4 regions of the Clostridium saccharoperbutylacetonicum N1-4(HMT) genome follow, and region 1 is predicted to be linked to each of the others. Evidence: predicted binding sites of a transcription regulator. Region 1 holds the regulator's gene; each other region holds the start of a gene.

Region 1 (3,218 bases):
CAACTCCACCATTTGTTATGAATATTTTTGAACCATTTAATACATAATGGTCACCTTCTAATACAGCAGTTGTTTGTTGTCCTGCAGCATCTGTACCAGCACCTGGTTCAGTTAATCCGAAAGCACCAATTTTCTTACCACTACAAAGATCAGGTAAATATTTTTCTCTTTGTTCTTTAGTACCATTTTCGTTAATTACTGATGCACATAGTGATGTATGAGCTGAAAGTATAACTCCAGTAGTACCACAAACTTTTGATAATTCTTCTACAGCGATTATATATGAAAGTACATCTCCGCCTGCTCCACCAAATTCTTTAGAAAATGGGATACCCATCATTCCTAACTTAGCCATTATTTCAACATTTTCCATAGGGAATCTTTCTGTCTCATCGATTTCAGCAGCTATTGGTTTAACTTCATTTACTGCGAATTCTCTAACCATTTGTTGCACTAATTCTTGTTCTCTAGTTAACTTAAAATTCATTAAATTACCCTCCTTGTTATTTAAACCTACTTTATAACAAACTATATATAAATCTCAAATAGATTTTTAGCAAAATTCTATAATATTATTTACAATTAATAATATTATTTATTTTGGAAATTCTTTTCTGCTCTTCTTTCTAAAAATGCAGTCATTCCTTCAGTTTGATCCTCTGTTGCAAAACACTTTCCAAAGTCTTCTGCTTCTATTAATATAGCTGCATCTATATCTACTTGCATTCCTCTGTCAATTGCATCTTTACAGTAAGCAACTGCCTTTGGAGCATTAGCTGCAATTTTATTAGCCATAGCTTTAGCTTCATCCATTAAACTTTCTAATGGAACTATTTTGTTTACTAAACCTATTCTATATGCTTCTTCAGCATTTATTAAGTCACAAGTATATATTAATTCTTTAGCCTTTCCAGGCCCTACAATTCTAGCTAATCTTTGAGTTCCACCAAATCCTGGAGTTATTCCAAGACCAGCTTCTGGTTGACCAAATTTAGCTTTCACTGAAGCTATTCTAATATCACATGACATAGCAAGTTCGCATCCGCCACCAAGAGCAAATCCTGATACTGCTGCAATAACTGGCTTATCCAATTTTTCTAATCTTCTGAAAACTTTGTTTCCTAAAATTCCAAATTCTTTACCTTGTTCTTCGTTAAGATCTTTCATTTCTGAAATATCTGCTCCAGCAACAAAAGATTTTTCTCCTGCACCAGTTACTATAACGGCATATACATTAGTATCATTTTCTAAATCATCTAAAACTGCATCAATATCCTTTAATGTTTCAGAGTTCAATGCATTTAGTGCTTTTGGTCTATTAATTGTAACAATAGCTAAATGTCCTTCTTTTTCAAGAATCACATTCTTTAATTCCATGTTAAAATCCTCCTTCAAACTTGCATATTAATTTTATTTGAATAACTTTTTATTATAATTCAAACACATTTGTTAATATTATAACAAGTATGTTTAAAAAATATCAAACCATATTTAAAATTATAATACGTACACAAGTTATTTGCAATAAAATCTTATATTTTAATATAAGATTTAGTTAAATATGCCTAACTTAAAAGCCTTTTACAATAATATTCCAGCACATATATTACCTTTAGAATGTTAGGCCTCATTAAATATAAATATAAAAAAAAGAAAATAATAGACTATTATCAAGTCTATTATTTTCTTTCATCTATTTTTTAATTATCACTTTCATTTAATAAATAAATTAAAGTCAGTAAACTTTCACTTAAATGAACATTCTCCACCTTTACATGATCTGGAACAACTAAATCTACAGGTGCAAAATTCCAAATAGCTCTTACTCCGCCTTTTATCAATTCATCTGCAACTACTTGAGCATTTTTTCTTGGAACACAAATTATTCCTATATCAATTTTTCTTTCTTGCAAAACAGTTGACATATCATCTATGTCCTTTATTTCTACATCTCTAATTCTCATTCCTATTAACTTTGGATTTGCATCAAATATAGATGTTATTTTAAATCCTAAATTTTCAAATCTAGAATAATTAGATACCGCTTGTCCGATGTTTCCTGCTCCAACTAAAGCTGCCTGGTATCCCCTATCTAACCCTAAAATAGAGCTAATTTGATTATACAATTCCTTAACATTATATCCATACCCTTGTTGTCCGAAATCTCCAAAGCAATTTAAATCTTGACGAATTTGTGATGCAGTAAATCCTATTTTTTCGCCTAATTCCTTTGAAGAAATTCTATCAACATCATTTTTCATCAATTCTTCAAGATATCTATAATATTTTGGTAATCTTTTAATAACCGCCATAGATATATTTCTACTCTTGTCCATGCTTATCTCCTATCTTAACAATTAATTATTTTTATAACTCGCTTTAAATCCCTATTGTCCATCTAAATATTAATGACAATTAGTATTCTTTAACAAAGCAGTTCATTTTTGGTGCTTAATTCTATTTACCATCATAATTTATTATTCTACCATACTTATATAATTTTATGTCAAGGATAATACAATTATTTTTCATATTTTTTCTTCAAATGAAAATATCCTAAAATAGTTTTATTCTATTTTAAGATATTTTATAAGCTAAATTGCTTTACTAACTTTCTTATCATTTAAAAATACATTATTTAAAATCATATTTAATACACTATCACAAACATAATACGAAAACGTTAGATCATTCTTAAATTCTACTGCGCCATTATATTGCTTTTGCAATTCTAATATAAATTCCTCTATATTACTTGACTTTACATTTGTATTAATTATGCCTAAGGGCTTAAATTCTTTAGCTATCTTTGCTAATCTATTTTCATAGGCCATATGCTTTTTAACTGCCTTAGTATTCTTAAATTCCCATCTATAATAATGAGGCGCACAGAAAAAGTCACATAGAAAGTGACATATTACTCCAAGTTCTTCACTAAATTTACCAACAGTTAAATCAAAATACACATCTTCTAACGTTAGTGAAGATAAATATATAATTTTATCAATTATCATTTCTATACTTTCATCAAAATAATGCTTCTTGAATTTATATTTAGGCGCACAATCTGGTTTGATGTTCCCCCAAATAAACCTTTTATCATTGAGTAAATAAATACTCTTCGTATTTGCACGCTTTATAATATTCTCAGCCATGATTTTGTGAGTATTAATCATCAAAGCTTGATCACATCCTCTACATATCTGTTAAATTCCCTT
Region 2 (3,218 bases), 1.8 Mb from region 1:
TTTATTTAATAAGTATTTAGTATATCAATAAAGAAATATAAATAGTTTTCTATTGAATGTTATAAGTAAATTATACAAGGGGGAATTGAAAATGAACGGATTAACTATAAAAGAATTAAATATTGGTGATAAAGCATCTTTTCAAAAGACTATTACAGAAACCGATGTATACTTATATGCTGGTATAACAGGAGATTTAAATCCAGCTCATATAAATCAAGTTGAGGCAGAGAAGACAATGTTTCAAGGGCGAATTGCCCATGGCATGTTAACAGCTGGTTTAGTATCAGCAGTACTTGGAATGCAATTGCCAGGACCAGGTTCAATATACCTTGGACAAGAACTTAAATTTGTTGCTCCTGTGAAAATAGGAGATACAATTAAAGCTGAAGTTGAGGTTATAGAGAAGTTTGAAGATAAGAATAGAATAAAATTAAGTACCATATGTACAAATCAAAATGGTGTTGAAGTACTGGTAGGGGTTGCAAACATAATGCCACCTAAATAACCTATTTACCAGAAGAGCTGAAAATAACTCTAGTGTGAAAAGGATCCACTGTAGTTTGAAGCAACTCCAGACATAGGCTAATATGATTTGGCAAATTATAGTTCAATTATAGTTACTGTATTACTTGGAGCTTTTGCATCTACCATACCTAGTGCAAAAGCTCCTGATATAGTGAGTGGAAAAGTGGAGTTGGATAATAAATGTGTTTAATAATACCTATATGTCTTATATATATCATGAATCAGAATTTCCTTGGAAAAAATTTAAATGTAGTTTAGTAATAAAAATTATAAAACAGTATAATTCATAAAAATGTTGTGATCGAAAAATAGAGATCTTGCAGTTATGTTTTTTATTACTAAATATAGACGAATCCAATATATTAAGTATTTGTGGATATCATAATCTTATAACGAAAGGAATGGATGTTAAAATGAAAATATTTGTTTTAGGTGCCGGAACTATGGGGGCTGGAATTGTACAGATTTTTGCAGAAGCAGGTTATCAAGTAATAATGAGAGATATTGAAGAGAGCTTTGTTCAAAAAGGGATTACAAACATCACAAAGAATCTTGATAAAGCTGTTAAAAAGGAGAAGATTACAGAAGAAAGTAAAAATGAAGTACTTGGAAGAATAATAGCTACAACAGATATTAACTTAGCAAAAGATGCAGACTTGGTTATAGAGGCAGCTATCGAAAACATGAATATAAAGAAGAAAATATTTGCTGAACTTGATGACGTATGTAAGCCAGAAACAATACTTGCAACCAACACCTCATCGTTATCAATAACTGATGTAGCCAGTGCAACTAAAAGACCAGATAAGGTAATAGGAATGCACTTCTTTAATCCTGTACCAGTAATGAAGTTAGTAGAGGTAATAACAGGAATGGCTACTTCAGCAGAAACTAAGGATACAGTTATTGAAATTACAAAAAAAGTTGGTAAAGATCCAGTAGAGGTTAAAGAAGCACCAGGATTTGTAGTTAATAGAATACTAATTCCTATGATAAATGAAGCAGTGGGAATTTTAGCTGATAATGTTGCAACAGCAGAAGATATAGATATAGCTATGAAGCTAGGAGCTAATCATCCAATGGGACCATTAGCTTTAGCTGACTTGATAGGAAATGATGTATGCTTGGCTATAATGGAGATACTATATATAGAATTCGGGGATCCAAAATACAGACCTAATCCTATGTTGAGAAAAATGGTAAGAGCAGGTTACTTAGGAAGAAAGACTGGCAAGGGCTTCTATGACTATTCAAAATAGTATAATAAGTTTTTGTTATTAGCATTAATCACTATAAATATTTAATTATAATAAATACTTATAGTGAAATTTTTAAAAATATAGGTTGATGGGGGAGTTAAAAATGAAAGAAGTAGTAATAGCAAGTGCAGTTAGAACTGCACTAGGTTCTTTTGGTGGAAGCTTAAAAGATATGCCAGCAGTTGACCTTGGGGCTATTGTAATAAAGGAAGCACTAAGTAGAGCAGGGGTAAATCCAGAGATTGTAGACGAAGTAATAATGGGAAATGTACTACAGGCAGGACTTGGTCAAAATCCTGCAAGACAATCAGCTATGAAGGCAGGTATTCCTTTAGAAGTATCATCATTTACAATAAATAAAGTGTGCGGTTCAGGATTAAGAGCCGTTAGTTTGGCTTGTCAAATGATATTATCTGGTTACAATGATATAGTTGTGGCAGGTGGGATGGAAAGTATGTCAAGAGCTCCATATGTGTTAAATGATGCAAGATGGGGGCAAAGAATGAATGATGGAAAACTCATTGATAGTATGATTAATGATGGACTTTTGGATGCATTTAATAAATATCATATGGGGATTACAGCAGAAAATATAGCAGAACAATGGAACATAACTAGAGAGATGCAGGATGAATTTGCTCTTAGATCACAATTAAATGCAGAAGCTGCTATTAAAGCTGGAAAATTTAAAGATGAAATAGTGCCAGTAGCCATACCTCAAAGGAAAGGTGATCCAAAGATCTTTGATACTGATGAGTTTCCAAGGCTTGGTTCAACTAAAGAAGGCTTAGAAAAATTAAAACCGGCATTTAAAAAAGATGGAACTGTTACAGCAGGTAATGCGTCAGGAATCAATGATGGTGCAGCAGCTTTTGTAATAATGAGTGCAGAAAAGGCAGAGGAATTAGGAATAAAGCCTTTAGCTAAAATAGTATCTTTTGCATCTAAAGGGGTAGAACCTTCAATTATGGGGTATGGTCCTGTACCTACAGTTAAAGAAGCTTTAAAAAGGGCAAGTTTAACAATTGAAGATATTGATTTAATCGAAGCAAATGAAGCGTTTGCATCGCAATGTTTATCAGTAGCTAAGGATTTAGAATTTGATATAAATAAAGTAAATGTAAATGGTGGAGCTATAGCATTAGGACATCCAGTTGGTGCATCAGGAGCAAGAATATTAGTTACGCTTATTCACGAAATGATAAAAAGAGATTGTAAAAAAGGCCTTGCAACTTTGTGTATAGGCGGAGGACAAGGAACAGCAGTTATTATAGAAAGATGCAATTGATAGAGGAATGCAAGTAGATACAGATGTAGCCATATTAATAGAAGTAGAAGACTTTGCAACAGAGGATCAAACTGAAGGAATGGCTGCATTTTTAGAAAGAAGAGCAGAAAAGAATTTCAAAAATAAATAATATTATAGAATTT
Region 3 (3,218 bases), 3.0 Mb from region 1:
TGCTAATTTAATATAGCCTTGAATTCCAATATGGGCTGGACATTCAGCCTTACAAGGGCTTGTACCAGTATCGACTACAACTTGTCTATTGGTACGATAGTTTGCATTCCATTTCTCTGGGCCCCACTCAGTATCATATGGAAGCGCTCTCTTTTTTTCAGGAATTGGAGTTTTAGTACAAATTTTTTGACCTAATCTTAAAGCATTAACTTGGCAGTTTTCGACACACTCTCCACATGCAACACATTTATCTTTATCTACTACTGAAACATAGTTTGATCTCACCATGTCAGTATTAAAATACATTTCAGCAGTTCTTAAGGATAAACATGAGCAGCCGCAACAATTACAAATAGCATGAGTTTTCCCAGAACCATCAGTATTTGGTATTTGATGTACTAACCCATTCTCCTCTGCTCTTTTTATAATATCAAAAGCTTCCTCACGTGTAATTTCTCTTCCTCTACCAGTACGAATATAATACTCTGCTGCATGGCCCATTTGAATACACATATCTTCTTTTAAGTGACCACAGCCTTCGCCCATAACCTCTCTTGCCGTACGACATGCGCAATCAGCAACAGAAAAAATATCGTTTTCATTTAAATATTTAGAAACTTCTTCATAAGAAGCCTTTCTTGTTTCTCCTTCTATTGCTTGTTCAATTGGAATAACGCGCATTAAGCCTTTACCAACTGGGATATTACCCACTGTTTTTGGACCTCTTACTCTCCCATATGCTTCAAAAGCCTCAGCAATTTGAGGATACTTTTTAACATTTTCTTTATGATTAACCATCATTTCCATAACCCCTGGAATCCAAGTATCTAGCCAATATTTGTCTACGCCTTCCTTTTTATTAACAAAACAAATACCGTCAACGGCTAATTGCCATAATATTTTAGAGGTTTCATCAACAGATTTATTACACAAGAGAGAAACTTCCTCAGCACTTTTAGGATTACGTAATTCTAGACAAAGTCCAACTTCTGCCATTTCATCAGTAACAACAGGTTCTAAAATCATATATTCAGGATCTTCTGCCTTTATTTCTGCCTTTGACCCACGCTTTGTCCTATTGATGTGATTAGCAAGATCTAATACCTTTTCTTTTACCATATATTTTCCCCCTATTAACCAATATATATATATTTAAATTATCAATGCTCAATTATCAGTTAAAAGTAAAATCAATTAAGGATTTCTTGAATTGAAATGCACACTATTAATTAGAATTTATTTACTTAATAATTTAATTAATTATTTGATTTACCATAATTAGGCCTTTTCATTCCAATTATCAACTTCTTTTCTTAGCCAATTTGCCCATTGATTAATACCTTCTCCTGTTTTTGCACAAATCGGAATTACTTTTGCTTTAGGATTGATTTTTATAATTCTCTCTTTAACTACCTCTAAATCAAAATTAAAATAGTCTATTGTATCTATTTTATTAATAAGTACAATATCGACAATAGAGAACATTAGAGGATATTTTAGTGGTTTGTCATCCCCCTCTGGTACACTTAAAATCATTGCATTTCTTGATGCACCTGTATCAAATTCAGCAGGACAGACTAAATTCCCCACATTTTCTAAGATTGCTAAATCTATTTCTTCTGTTCCTAAGCCTAATAAACCTTGTTTAGTCATATCTGCATCTAGATGACACATACCACCTGTATGTAATTGTATTACCTTAGCACCTGTTGTAGAAATTGTATTAGCATCTACTTCTGAATCTATATCCGCCTCTAATACACCTATATTCATTTCACTTTTTAAGGCTTCAATTGTTCTTAAAAGAGTGGTTGTTTTTCCAGAACCAGGAGATGACATTAAGTTTAATAAAAATGTTTTTTCTTTTTTTAAATCCTCTCTAAGCAAGTTAGCTTGTCTATCATTGTCTTCAAAAACACTTTGCTTAATTTTAAGAACTTTATATTTATCCATAAATTTATACCTCCATTTACCTAATATCAAATTTTTATATTTAATATCAGGTACTTATTAAACTAAAAGCTATATATAAGATGATGTAATATATTGGTAATATATTCTTTAAGAAAATTATAGGTTTTAATTATTAAAATAACAATATACAAAAGAGCAATTATGTCTAATGAATTGAAAATATATCATTTATATTGATGAATAACTTAAAATTTTTAAGTTAATAATAGATTTATGGCAAGGTGGTGATAAGATGAGTTCTCAATATAATAAGAATAAAAATAGTAAGAGTAATACTAATAAGCATAAGGAAGATAAAGAAGACAATAGTAATTTTAATAATAAAAAATAATCATCAATAAATATTTAAATGGTAATAAATCATAAACTAAATCAAGGCCTAAAATAACCATAAAAAATAGCAGCCAATCAAATTTAAATCGAATTGGCTGCCAGTATATATTGTTTTATATTAATTTAAAAAACTCTATGAAGTTTATTTCTAATTTCTTTAAGAGAATAATCCTTAATTAATTTTCCATCTTTAAAGACAATCTCTAATAGATTATCACTTAATTCTTCTTGTTCTTTTATGTTAAGCTCGTCTTTATAAAGGATATCCGCTCCATCTTTATAAACGTAGCACATTCCCTTTTGTGACTTCTTAAAATTACCAGTATCAGTTTTAGGGTCTTTAAATATAAATTTTTCTTCTCCATTTATTATTGCATGAGTTGCTTTTAAAGCAAAGCCAAAGGTATCTCTTGTATTGTATTGATAAGTGTAAGAACCAATACCAAAAATACAGTTATTTACTGCAAAACCTTTTTCAGTAAGCATCTTGCAGATTTCTTCACATCTTTCAACAGTAATACTGTCACCATAAATTGTACCTATATGAGAATTTAGAACTTTATAGCCTTTAGAATTGATTTCTCCTCCAAAAATATCCCATAATAATTCAACAGTTCCTTTAAAAGCAGGACTGTCTATAGGCGCTTCATTATCACCACAAATTATTTTTACTGGATCTCCACTATCCCCTCTAATTACAATTTTCCCATCTCTATTTAATATATCTTCTTTTAATATCGGTAGAATATTCGTAATTAGATTCCAATAATCATAGGTATCAGAAACTATGCTAAGAACACCACTTGGGAATACTTCAGTAATTAATCTTTTATATGCCTTAAGTTCATCTGTGCCATAGGTACACATTACACTGTGTTCAGTTGATGGAGTTCCTAGGCCAACAATTTCAT
Region 4 (3,218 bases), 3.0 Mb from region 1:
CCAAAGCATATTTTCTCTCCTCTCAGCTACACTTTTAATATTTAAAAGATGTTTAGGTCCAACATTTTCTGAAACAGAATTTCCGCCCCATGAACCGCAACCTAATGTAAATGAAGGAGCTATTTTAAAATTATATAAATCTCCATTTGCCCCATGTGATGCAGGTATGTTTATAAATGTTCTTACAGTCTTCATGGCTCCACCAAACTTAGCTATTTTATCCCTACCTGTTATTGAATTTACATACAATACAGATGTATGTCCAAGTCCGCCCAATTCTAGTAGTACTTTTGCTTTTTCTATGGCATTATCAAAATTCTTTGCCCTATACATTGCAAGTACTGGAGATAATTTTTCATGTGCAAATGGTTCTTCCTCTCCTAAAGATTCAACTTCTCCGATTAAAACTTTTACTGTCTCCGGAACTTTAATTCCTGCCATTTCAGCTATTTTATAAGCTGATTGACCTACAATTTTTCCATTTATGCTTCCGTCTATAAATATTGCTTTTCTAACTTTATCTGCTTCCTCAGGATTAAGTATATATGCTCCTCTTTCTTTAAATTCTCTTCTAACTTCGTTATATATTGAATCTAATGCTATTATTGATTGTTCTGATGCACATATAACTCCGTTATCAAATGTTTTTGAAAGAAGTATTGAATTTACAGCCATTTTAATGTGAGCAGATTCATCAATTATAACCGGAGTATTACCTGGTCCAACACCTAGTGCTGGTTTCCCTGATGAATAGGCCGCTTTAACCATTGATGGTCCGCCAGTTGCTAAAGTTATATCTGCCTCTCTCATTAACTCTTGTGAAAGTTCAACTGAAGGTTCATCTATCCATCCAATAATTCCTTTCGGAGCTCCTGCTTTCACTGCCGCATTAAGAACTATTTTAGCTGCTGCTATAGTACAGTTCTTTGCTCTTGGATGTGGTGATAAAATTATACCGTTTCTAGTTTTTAATGATATCAATGATTTGAATATTGCTGTTGAGGTTGGATTAGTTGTAGGTATAACAGCTGCAACAACTCCTATTGGTTCTGCAACCTTAGTCATACCAAAGGCTTCATCGCTTTCTATAACTCCACAAGTCTTCTCATCCTTGTACTTATTGTATATATACTCTGATGCAAAATGATTTTTAATAACCTTGTCCTCTATAATTCCCATACCAGTCTCTTCTACAGCCATTTTAGCTAAGCTGATTCTATGATGAGCAACTTCGATAGCGGCTTCTCTAAAAATCTCATCTACTTGCTCCTGAGTGAAAGTAGAAAACTCCTTTTGAGCATTTCTTACTTCTTCTAATTTTTTCATTAATTCTTCGATATTTGTCACCTTCATCAGTATTCTCCCCTTTTTAATAATTTGTGTTTATTTTTGGTTTCTAATGGTTAATAATTAGGTTTACGCTCTTATAACACAATTTTATGCATAAAACATTGTTTGTTAAATATCAATCAATATCAACGTTTTAAAAAGAAAAACATAGTTTTTCTCTTCAAAACATATTTATTTATTTCATTCTTCATATAAATCTCATATTGATTGTTAAAGTTTTAACTATTTTACTTATTATGGCGCCTAAACCAATTATAATAAACTGTTCTTTATTTTGCAACAATTTATTAAATATTCTGAAAAATAATTTTATTTCTTCACACAAATTTAGCTCTACTTATAAATTTGCAATATAGCCCTCTACTTCTATCCAAGTAGTTCCAATTATAACAGTTCTATCTTAAAATCAAAGAAATATTAACATTAAGAACTTTTTATTGATGTATATAACAATCTAGACATTCAGCAAAAATGTTATCAATCACTTTTCAAATCTGTTTCTATGTACAATTTAGAAAAGCATAGATTTGTTGCCTATGCTACCAATTCCCTAAAAAATAATATGAATAATTTAATAAAAAAATTTGACGTAACTCAGTTTAGAGACTAAAAATAGAAGCTTATCTGCTGATAAGCTTCTATTTTTTATATTTATTTCTTTAAGTTTATAATTCTTTTAATATTGTACTCGCCCATTTTGGTATAATCTTGTCACGCCAAACCAACTTTCCATTTTTAATATTTATGAGCTGTATAAATTCATTTGTATTATCAAAAATGTTAACTTCATCACAAATATTAATAGCCTCTTTAAGATTTAATAGTGATTCAACGTATCTCTTCTCTATTACTTCATCTGGAATTCCATGACCGCCTTTTGATACCCTAAACCTAACTCTTTCTTTTGCTATATCAGAATTCTCAAGACCTATATAATTCATAACTACAAAAAAGCCATATTCTTGAGCCTTCTTCATATTTTTAATTATACTCTTACCAGATAGAGTAGTTTCTTGGTGAAATGAAATATCATTTTTTATATAATAATCAATCATTTTAACGGCTTCTCTACCAACTCTAATTTGAAGATTATTATCTTTCCAGGAACCAATTCTTTCAACCATTTCATCAGTATTAATTCGCTTTCCTATATAATTTTCATTGAAGAAAACAGATTTATATATTGAGGTTTTTCCTGCACCATTCACACCTGCAAATAAAGTATATCTTTTCATTATACATGCATTTCCTTTATAACTCTTCTTTGTTCTCTTTGAAGTACCAAATTAGCCATATTCATATAAAAATCCTGTTCTTCTTTTGTCTTTGCATTATCAAATAATTCCTTCAACTCTGAATACGAATATTTTAAGAATTGATCATATAAGTTATTATTATCTTTTTTTAATTCCATATAAATTCACCTCATTTATATAACTATCTATAATTTCATCTTTATTAAAATTATAACCCAAAACTATTGTATTTTAAACTCAACTATTAAATTTTAATAACCAGAATCCTCTATTATTAATCTATTTTAATTCTCTAGTGCTTCAAAAAAATTTATATTATCTATGTTTTGATTATAATATGCTTTTCTAACATCATCTGGTAAAAAAATCACTTTAAATATTCCTGGTATTAAAACAGATATTACTAAAGAAGAGATAAATTCACTTATAGACACTATAATTTCCAAGGATGTTTTGTTAACTAATTCTGGCAACTTAATTAAAAAATCAGCCGTTCAAGTTACTCAAGGACAAGTTGTTAAATTTGATGTAACTTAGTTTGGGTATCAAAAACAGAAGCTTATCGGCTGATGAGCTTCTATTATTTATTCATATTCTATTGCCAATTAATCT

Evidence for each region. Region 1 encodes Rex, which represses fermentation and respiration genes when NADH is low (regulators of the CRP and FNR family bind a similar motif). Its sites were predicted from a motif close to ATTGTTAANNNNTTAACAAT; they were not measured.
Region 2: the regulator Rex is predicted to act here: its motif matches at 1,848-1,867, upstream of CSPA_RS10215 (acetyl-CoA C-acetyltransferase).
Region 3: the regulator Rex is predicted to act here: its motif matches at 2,080-2,099, upstream of hypB (hydrogenase nickel incorporation protein HypB).
Region 4: the regulator Rex is predicted to act here: its motif matches at 1,557-1,576, upstream of adhE (bifunctional acetaldehyde-CoA/alcohol dehydrogenase).

What each region holds. Positions count from the first base shown of each region.
Region 1 is NC_020291.1:499,767-502,984, reverse strand. It holds gene CSPA_RS02135 (acyl-CoA dehydrogenase) at 1-487, opposite strand, end outside; gene CSPA_RS02130 (short-chain-enoyl-CoA hydratase) at 592-1,377, opposite strand; gene CSPA_RS02125 (redox-sensing transcriptional repressor Rex) at 1,701-2,336, opposite strand; gene CSPA_RS02120 (zinc dependent phospholipase C family protein) at 2,595-3,176, opposite strand.
Region 2 is NC_020291.1:2,299,123-2,302,340, forward strand. It holds gene CSPA_RS10200 (GntP family permease) at 1-9, shown strand, start outside; gene CSPA_RS10205 (MaoC family dehydratase) at 92-508, shown strand; gene CSPA_RS30740 (hypothetical protein) at 596-718, shown strand; gene CSPA_RS10210 (3-hydroxybutyryl-CoA dehydrogenase) at 942-1,787, shown strand; gene CSPA_RS10215 (acetyl-CoA C-acetyltransferase) at 1,891-3,075, shown strand; partial or broken gene CSPA_RS29505 (crotonase) at 3,062-3,205, shown strand.
Region 3 is NC_020291.1:3,451,701-3,454,918, reverse strand. It holds gene CSPA_RS15460 (FAD-dependent oxidoreductase) at 1-1,119, opposite strand, end outside; gene hypB (hydrogenase nickel incorporation protein HypB) at 1,279-1,953, opposite strand; gene CSPA_RS15450 (nicotinate phosphoribosyltransferase) at 2,431-3,218, opposite strand, start outside.
Region 4 is NC_020291.1:4,021,892-4,025,109, forward strand. It holds gene adhE (bifunctional acetaldehyde-CoA/alcohol dehydrogenase) at 1-1,353, opposite strand, end outside; partial or broken gene CSPA_RS30620 (sigma-70 family RNA polymerase sigma factor) at 1,784-1,933, shown strand; gene CSPA_RS18050 (ATPase) at 2,016-2,585, opposite strand; gene CSPA_RS18055 (hypothetical protein) at 2,585-2,764, opposite strand; gene CSPA_RS29810 (hypothetical protein) at 2,891-3,052, opposite strand; gene CSPA_RS29240 (DUF2922 domain-containing protein) at 2,973-3,143, shown strand.